4 regions of the Variovorax sp. 54 genome follow, and region 1 is predicted to be linked to each of the others. Evidence: predicted binding sites of a transcription regulator. Region 1 holds the regulator's gene; each other region holds the start of a gene.

Region 1 (2,200 bases):
CACAACGTGCGTGAAACGCTGGGCATCTGCGATCACGCGTTCATCATCAGCGACGGGCACGTGCTGGCACAAGGCACACCCTCGGAGATCGTCGACAACGCCGAGGTACGCAGGGTGTACCTGGGCGAGCACTTCCGCATGTAAGGGAGGGGCGCGTCCTCATGAAGCAAGGGCTGTCCCTTCGCGTCTCGCAGCATCTGGCGCTCACGCCACAGCTGCAGCAGTCCATTCGCCTGCTCCAACTCTCCACGCTCGAACTGAGCCAGGAGGTGGAGCAGATGCTGGACGAGAACCCGTTCCTCGAACGCACCGCGGAAGAAGCCGCGCGCGAGGAGTTCGGGCTCGATGCTGTCGACACGCCCGTGCCACGCGACGACGGTGGTGACACCGGCGAGGGCGATTTCGCCCCGGCGCCGACCCCCAGCGCGACGACCACTTCGAGCGAGACCACGTCCACGCCCGACTCCGACGGCCCCGCCGCCGAGATCACCGAGCGCGAGCCCGACTGGGAGGGCGACGGCACCGTCGAGATGGCGCCCGACGACAGCGAGTGGGGCAGCGACGCACCCGCACGCCAGAACAACCTGGGCGACGACGAGCGTGCCGACGCCACCGAACTCGCGCGCAGCCAGGAGTCGCTGCAATCGTTCCTGCACCGCCAGGCGCTGACCCTGCGGCTCAACGAAAACGACTGCGCCGCGCTGCGCTTTTTGATCGAATCGCTCAACGACGACGGCTACCTCGAAGACTCGCTGCCTGCATTGGCCTCGGGCCTGGCGGGCGATGACAACGACCAGTTCGACGACCTGGTGCACCACTTCCAGGTGGCGCTCGGCCTGCTGCAGAGCCTGGAGCCGGCCGGTGTGGGCGCGCGCGACCTCGGCGAATGCCTGAGCATCCAGCTGAAGGCGCTCGCGAACGAAGACGAGACCGAGGCCGAAGCGCTCGTGCGCAAGACCGCCATCGCGATCTGCAAGCAGCCGATGGAGCTGCTCGCGCGGCGCGACTTCAAGCGCCTGGCCACGCTCACGCGCACCAACGAAGAGCTGGTGCGCTCGGCGCTGCAGATCATTGCGCGCCTGGAGCCCAAGCCGGGCCGCCGTTTTGTCGACGTCGAGCGCAACATCGTCGTGCCCGACGTGATCGTCACCAAGACGGGCCGCGGCACCAACATCAAGTTCCGCGTCATGCTGAACCCCGAGGTGATGCCGCGCCTGCGCGTGCACGACATCTACGCCGGCGCGCTCAAGTCGCACAAGGGCGAGGGCAGCCAGGCGCTGTCGCAGCGGCTGCAGGAGGCGCGCTGGTTCATCAAGAACATCCAGCAGCGCTTCGACACCATCCTGCGCGTGAGCAACGCGATCGTCGAGCGGCAGAAGAGCTACTTCGTGCACGGCGAGCTGGCGATGCGCCCGCTGGTGCTGCGCGAGATCGCCGACGAACTGGGCCTGCACGAATCGACGATCTCGCGCGTGACCACGGCCAAGTACATGTCGACGCCCTTCGGCACGGTCGAGCTCAAGTACTTCTTCGGTTCGGCGCTGGGCACCGAGACCGGCGGCAACGCGTCGAGCACGGCAGTGCGCGCGCTGATCAAGCAGTTCGTGAGCTCCGAGAGCATCAAGAAGCCGCTGTCCGACAGCCAGATTTCCGAGATGCTGAAGGAGCAGGGCATCGAGTGCGCGCGCCGCACCGTGGCCAAGTACCGCGAAGCGCTGCGCATCGCGCCCGCCAACCTGCGCAAGGCCCTGTAGAAAGCTCACGATGACCCATCGCCTGCTGTCGCGCTGTGGGCATTGGGTTTTCGTCATCGCAACCGCGTTGCTGTTCACCGGCTGCGCCACGCTGCCCGACGAAGCACCGCGCGCACCCACCAAGGCCATCGCCGTCTCGGCCGACACCGCGCTCGGCAAGATCGCGCTGGCCTCGCAGCCCGACCCTGACCTCAGCGGCTTTCGCCTCATGCCCGGCGGCGACTTCGCCTTCGACACGCGGCTGCAGCTCGCGCGCCGCGCGCAGCGCACGCTCGACGTGCAGTACTACCAGATCGAGAACGACGAGACCGGCCGCTACCTGCTGCGCACCCTGCGCGATGCCGCCCAGCGCGGCGTGCGCGTGCGCCTGTTGATGGACGACCTGTACACGTCCGGCGAAGACGAGCTGCTGCTCGGTCTGGCCGCCACGCCGAACGTGGAGCTGC
Region 2 (2,200 bases), 2.4 Mb from region 1:
CGCCGATGCCGCCCAGCGCCTGGGTGCCGAAAATGCCGGCCGCGATGCCGCCCCAGGTGCCGCACAGGCCGTGCAGCGGCCACACGCCGAGCACGTCGTCGATCTTCCATTTGTTCTGGGTGCGCGTGAACATGAAGACGAAGATGGCGCCGGCCACGCCGCCCGCCACGAGCGCGCCCAGCGGGTGCATGAGGTCGGAGCCGGCGCACACGGCCACGAGGCCGGCGAGCGGGCCGTTGTAGACGAAGCCGGGGTCGTTCTTGCCCATGGCCAGCGCCACCAGCGTGCCGCCGACCATCGCCATCAGCGAGTTGACGGCGACGAGGCCCGAGATCTTGTCGATGCTCTGCGCGCTCATCACGTTGAAGCCGAACCAGCCCACGCACAGCACCCACGCGCCCAGCGCCAGGAACGGGATGTTCGACGGCGGGTGTGCGCTCAGCGAGCCGTCGCCGCGGTAGCGGTTGCGGCGCGCGCCCAACAAGAGCACAGCCGGCAGCGCGAGCCAGCCGCCCACGGCGTGCACGACGACCGAGCCGGCGAAGTCATGGAACTCATGACCCGTGACCGAAGCGATCCAGGCCTGGATGCCGAAGGCCTTGTTCCAGGCAATGCCCTCGTACAGCGGGTAGACGAAACCGACGATGACCGCGGTGGCGATCAGCTGCGGCCAGAACTTGGCGCGCTCGGCGATGCCGCCCGAGATGATGGCCGGAATGGCCGCTGCGAAGGTCAGCAGGAAGAAGAACTTCACCAGCTCGTAGCCGCTTCTTGCCGACAGTTCGGTGGCGCTGACGAAGAAATGCGTGCCGTAGGCCACGCCGTAGCCCACCAGGAAGTACACGATGGTCGACACCGAGAAGTCGACCAGGATCTTGACCAGCGCATTGACCTGGTTCTTCTTGCGCACGGTGCCCAGTTCCAGAAAGGCAAAGCCGGCATGCATGGCCAGGACCATGATGGCGCCGAGAAGGATGAACAGCGCATCAGCGCCCTGTTTGAGTGCGTCCATGAGAGCTTCTTGCAGGTTTTTGGTTTGATTTGGTGCGTCGCACCCGAACGGCTCGGGGCGCCGGCGCAAGAAAGCAAAAATGGTGCCTGGAGGCTCTTTGATGGTGCGAAACGACCCAAGAATGGGCCGATTCCGCAGGGCGCGCACCGGATCGGAACGCGCCGAAGCGCTCAGCCCGCGCCGCCGCGCAGCGCGTCGCGATAGCGCCGGCTGCAGGGCACGGTCGTGCCGTCGTGCATGTGCAGCCGGGCATCGCCGCCGTCGAGCGGCTCGATCTCCTTGATGCGGCCCAGGTTCACCGCGTGGCTGCGGTGCACGCGCACGAAGGTGGCGGGGTCGAGCTGGGTCAGGAAGTCGGTGAGCGTGGCGCGCAGCAGGTAGTCGTGGCCGTTGACGTGCAGGCCGACGTAGTTGCCCTCGGCCTGCAGCCAGTCGATGTCGGTGGCGGCGATGAGGAATTCGCGGCGCAGCTTGCGCACGAGAAAACGTTCGGGGCGGGCAACAACGGACAGTGGCGCCGGCGGCGCTTCGACAGCGGGCGCGGGAGGCATGGCAGCGTCGGTGGGCGGCCCGGCTGCCACCAGCGGCACCGCGGCCTCGGCCGCCCCTGCGTCCTCCGGCGCATCGAGCACCCGTGCCTCCCCCTGCAGCCGCAGCATGAACAGCCGATAGGCCCAGATGCCGAAGACCATCGACGCGTACGCGCGCACGTCCTTCAGGTATTCGTAGCCCCACTGGCCGCGCCAGTCCGCGAAGTCGTAGCGCTCGCCGACCGCTGCGTAGGCCAGCGCGCGCAGCGCGAACATGGCCACCACGTGCACCACGCTGAAGACCACGCTGGCCACCGCATGCCCCACCAGGTAGCGCAGCAGGTGCCTGCGCGGCAGCGGCGACAGCCAGCGCTCGACCGCCACGATGCCCGGCACCAGCGCCAGCAGCACGAGGTGGCTGGAACCCTCCCACACCAGAATCTCCCAGGTGGCGTGCGGCACGGCGCGCCGCCCTGCATCGACCAGCGCCACCGAGGTGTTGAACACGGCCTGCACCGCCATGACCACGATCCAGAAACCCACCTCCACGTACCGTCGGATCGGCTCGTAGCGTTCGTACAGGTTCTTGTGCGGGTCTCGCATGCGGGGAATTCTCGCGAAAACAGGCCCCCGGGGTCGGCCCATTTCGTCCCTGCGG
Region 3 (2,200 bases), 640 kb from region 1:
ATGGACAATCTCCTTGGCCTGACTTAAGTCCGCGCACTGCATCGCAGATTGACCCTGTATTGACCCATCTCATCTGGGCGGCATTGGCGACTTGGGTGCCTGTCAGCACGATGGTCAAAGGAGTGCCATCAGCAGCGGTCGCCCCACTTATGGCCGAGATTTCACCTCCAGTAATGCTGGTTAGTTCGGTTACGTTGCGCGTCACTTGGAACAAGGCTGCTGTCGGTATTTCGCCGGTGCCACCATTACACGCAGAGATTGCTCCAAACGAGGCGCACATGGCAACACCCCTTTTCAGTGAAGTCAGTTCCAGCATAGCTCCAGCCGCCCGCGTTCTCGAAACATAGCTGCTGTATTGCGGAATTGCAATAGCAGCGAGGATACCAATGACCGCAACAACGATCATGAGTTCGACCAACGTAAAACCAGCTTCGATTGGTTTTTTGAAGCCTTTTGTCATGAAGCTTCTCCGCTAGATTAAAAAAAACCGCCCGAAGGCGGCTTGTAGCGAGCGTCGTTGTTTACTGGCAGTCGCCCTGGCCAACCTTCAGGCCACGAACTGGATCGCAAATCGTGCCAGCACCAGCAGTCATGGTCCAGGTCATATTAGCCGCACCAGCCGCAATCGTGGGTGTGTTGACAATCGACAGAGCCACTGGCGGGGTCGCATTGGTGGTTGCACCAGAGGTGGCGGTGATGACGCCGTCAGTGACGCTAACAGCCAGAATGTTCTTTGTCGGGCCCGTAGCAGCACCAGCAACAACTGCATTCGGGATGCCATTTGTACCCGAATTGCAACCAGCGAGCGCCAAAGTGTCGTTGTAGCAGACGGAAATGGCCGACTTGATCGAATTCAGCTCTGCGACTGCGCCAGCAGCACGAGTGCGCGACGTGTAGTTCGAATACTGGGGAATTGCAATAGCAGCCAAGATACCAATGATCGCCACAACGATCATCAATTCGATGAGGGTGAAGCCGGCTTGTGCGCGGCGAGCGAGAGTGCGACGGTTCATTCGATTAACTCCAGGTTGGTTTGTAAAGCCCGGGAACCAGCCCGGAGCGGGGTAACTTCCGCAGCATCCGTGCCACCCGGCTCCACCACCCTGCAGCCCCCGTTCGGGCCGTCTTTGGTCACAAGATGGTTACATGATGTGACACAACTCGCACTCAGATGCCAATTGTGTCGACAAATTTGTCATGCCCGAGCGGGCCCGGTCAGAAGGTCAGCACCCCGTTCGCCTTGAGCCAGCGGATGTCCCGCTGCGCCAAGCCCGCCACCTCGCGCCCCGCCAGCATCTCGATCTGGCTCATGATTTCTTCGGTCTCTGCCGGCTTGGTGTGGGTGATGTAGATCGGGTATTGCTTGCCCGGGTCGATCTGCGCCAGCTCGTGCGCCAGCGCCACCGGCGACAGGTGCAGGCTGCGTTCGGCCAGGGCCTCCTCACGGGAGCTGAAGGCGGTCTCGATGACCAGCATCGCCACGTCGATCGCGTTGATGCGCTCCCAGAAGGGCGGGTTGCGCTCGGTGTCGCCGCTGAAGACCCAGTGGGCACCACCTTCGGCCCGGCGGATGGCGAAGCCGCAGGCCGGCACGGTGTGGACCGCCGGCAGCACCTCGATGAGCTTGGGGGCGTCCCGGCCCAGTTCGAGGCGCTGCCCGACCGTGATCTCGTGGAAGCTCACGAAGGGCGATTCGGGGCTGGGAATGCGCTCGAAATTCGGCCAGATGACGTTGTTGAACACATGCGCGCGCAGCGCATCGATGGTGGCGGCCAGGGCATGCACGCGCAGCGGCCGGGGGCGGCGGCTGCCGACGGCGTCGAGCATCAGGGGCAGGGCGGCGATGTGGTCGAGGTGCGAATGGGTGAGCACCACGTCGTCGATGGCGGCCATTTCGTCGAGGGTGAGATCACCGACGCCCGTGCCGGCGTCCACGAGCAGGTCCGCATCGACCAGGAACGAGGTGGTGCGGCAGTCCTTGGCGATGGCGCCCGAGCAACCCAGCACGCGTACCTGCATTGTGGAAGACCCCTTGGTTGCGTCTGTCGTCATTTGGTGTCGAACCGGGTGGCGCCGTCCCAGTCCGGGTCTTGCGGGCGTAGCGCCATCGAGGCTAAACGCTGGGCATAGAGCTGGTAAAGGACTTTTTTGGCATCCGCGGCGAGCAGGGGAGCCAGCAAGTTTCGGCCCAGCGCCCAAT
Region 4 (2,200 bases), 2.0 Mb from region 1:
GAAGCAAACAGCACAGCCACCGCGACAAAGCTCAGCCAGAAGCCGGCCTGCAGCAGCGCCCACGGATCGGCGGCCACCACAACCGCGGCCGTCAGCAGCCAGACGTGCGGCCACGGCCAGCGCCGGCCCGTCAGGCGCAGCAGGGCTACAGCCGCCAGCATCCAGACCGTGCGCTGCGAGGGCACGCCCCATCCGCTGAAGAGCGCATAGAGCGCGGCCAGCAGCACACCGCCCGCGAGCGCGGCCTGCGGCGCGGGCAGCCACAGCATGAGCCGGCTGCTGCGCCGCCAGAGCGCGCCCACGACATGCGCCGCGAACCACGCGAACAAGGTGATGTGCAAGCCCGAAATGGACATCAAGTGCGCAACGCCGGTGGCGCGGAACACGTCCCAGTCGGCGCGGTCGATGGCGCCCTGGTCGCCCGTGACCAGCGCGGCGATCACGCCGGCCTGCCGTCGGTCGTCCACGCGGGCGAAGACCGCATCGCGCACGGCCTCGCGCGCCCGCTCGATCGGATGCAGCCAGGTGACGCCCAGCAAGCGCGGCGCGAGGTCGCGCGCCCCGGCACGCACCTGGCCCTGCGCATGCACGCCCTGCTCCCACGCCCACAGCTCGCTGTCGAAACCATGCGGGTTGAGGTTGCCATGCGGCGCGCGCAGGCGCACGGTCAGTTGCCAGCGCTGGCCGGCATGCACCTCGCCCACGGTGCGCGGCGTGGACGCGCGCCGCTCGGCAGGCTGCGCCCCCACGCCGCTGTTTTCGCTGTACCACGCCAGCGCGATGCGTGAGGGCACCGTCGGCGGCGCAGCACCGTGTGAGGTCTCGGCCCATTGCGCGGCCTCCACATCGAAACGGAAGCGTGTTCCGATCTCGCTGTGCTGCGGCATCTGCGAGACCACGCCCGTGAGCCGCAGGTCGCGCCCTTCGAGCTGCGGGCTCAGCGCCCCATTCGCATAGGCCGTCGCGCGCCATCCGGCGAGCCCCGCGCCGGCCATCGCGCCGCAGGCCAGCGACAGCACCAGCACGATCAGCCGACGCCCACGCCACCGCCACAACAGCCATCCGCCGCCGAGCCCCGCCACCAGCAACGCAACGTAAACGGCTGCCTCCCACAGCAGCGGCTGACGCAGCTGCAAGGCCGCACCGAGCAGCGTGCCGCCGAGCGCAACGAAGGCCCCCGCCCCACCCGCCACCGCGCCGGACGCACGCCGCGACCGCCCCCCAGACACCTCTGAAACCATGATGCAAACCCTCCCCCAAACCACGCTCGATGGCGCGTTAATTGCTTGGCAACTGGGCTAGTATGCGTCTCACCAGAGACATCTTTTCGATGCAACCTCGCTGCACTGCACGCCCCTACGCATGTCCATTCACGCCGCACTCCACCACGTCACCCACTACACATACGACCGCCTGGTGCAGTTGGGCCCGCAAGTCGTGCGACTGCGCCCCGCGCCCCATTGCCGCAGCAATGTGATCTCGTACTCGCTGCGGGTCGAACCGGCCGAGCACTTCGTCAACTGGATGCAGGACCCGTTCGCCAACTACCAGGCGCGGCTCGTGTTCCCCGAGAAAACGCGCGAGTTCAAGGTCACGGTCGACCTCGTCGTCGAGATGGCGGTCTACAACCCCTTCGACTTCTTTCTCGAGCCGCAGGCCGAGAACTTCCCGTTCAAGTACACGGCCTCGCAGGCCGAAGAGCTGGCGCCCTACCTCGTGGCCGACCCGGTCACGCCGCTGCTGGAGGCCTACCTCGACAAGGTCGACCGCAAGGAACAGCGCACCATCGACTTCCTGGTCGGCATCAACCAGCAGGTGCAGCAGGACGTCAACTACCTCATTCGCATGGAGCCCGGCGTGCAGACGCCGGAAGAAACGCTCACCAACGGCAGCGGCTCGTGCCGCGACTCGGGCTGGCTGCTGGTGCAGCTGCTGCGCCACATGGGCCTGGCCGCGCGCTTCGTCTCGGGCTACCTGATCCAGCTCACGCCCGACGTGAAGGCCCTCGACGGCCCCAGCGGCACCACGGTCGACTTCACCGACCTGCACGCCTGGTGCGAGGTGTTCCTGCCGGGCGCCGGCTGGATCGGCCTCGACGCCACCTCGGGACTCATGGCCGGTGAAGGCCACATTCCGCTGGCCTGCACGCCCTCGCCGTCGAGCGCCGCGCCCATCGAGGGCGGCGTCGACGAGTCCGAAG

Evidence for each region. Region 1 encodes sigma-54, which starts transcription at its own class of promoters, with help from an activator protein. Its sites were predicted from a motif close to TGGCANGNAANCTGCTTT; they were not measured.
Region 2: the regulator sigma-54 is predicted to act here: its motif matches at 1,083-1,100, upstream of CLU95_RS05835 (ammonium transporter).
Region 3: the regulator sigma-54 is predicted to act here: its motif matches at 1,071-1,088, upstream of CLU95_RS31295 (pilin).
Region 4: the regulator sigma-54 is predicted to act here: its motif matches at 1,272-1,289, upstream of CLU95_RS26465 (transglutaminase family protein).

Annotation. Positions count from the first base shown of each region.
Region 1 covers NZ_PEFF01000001.1:3,748,824-3,751,023, forward strand. The annotation lists gene lptB (LPS export ABC transporter ATP-binding protein) at 1-144, shown strand, start outside; gene rpoN (RNA polymerase factor sigma-54) at 162-1,754, shown strand; gene CLU95_RS17410 (phospholipase D family protein) at 1,765-2,200, shown strand, end outside.
Region 2 covers NZ_PEFF01000001.1:1,327,114-1,329,313, forward strand. The annotation lists gene CLU95_RS05835 (ammonium transporter) at 1-1,012, opposite strand, end outside; gene CLU95_RS05840 (LytTR family DNA-binding domain-containing protein) at 1,183-2,145, opposite strand.
Region 3 covers NZ_PEFF01000001.1:3,108,718-3,110,917, forward strand. The annotation lists gene CLU95_RS31290 (pilin) at 1-460, opposite strand, end outside; gene CLU95_RS31295 (pilin) at 522-1,013, opposite strand; gene CLU95_RS14395 (3',5'-cyclic-nucleotide phosphodiesterase) at 1,216-2,019, opposite strand; gene CLU95_RS14400 (CHASE2 domain-containing protein) at 2,049-2,200, opposite strand, start outside.
Region 4 covers NZ_PEFF01000001.1:5,773,196-5,775,395, reverse strand. The annotation lists gene CLU95_RS26470 (DNA internalization-related competence protein ComEC/Rec2) at 1-1,241, opposite strand, end outside; gene CLU95_RS26465 (transglutaminase family protein) at 1,363-2,200, shown strand, end outside.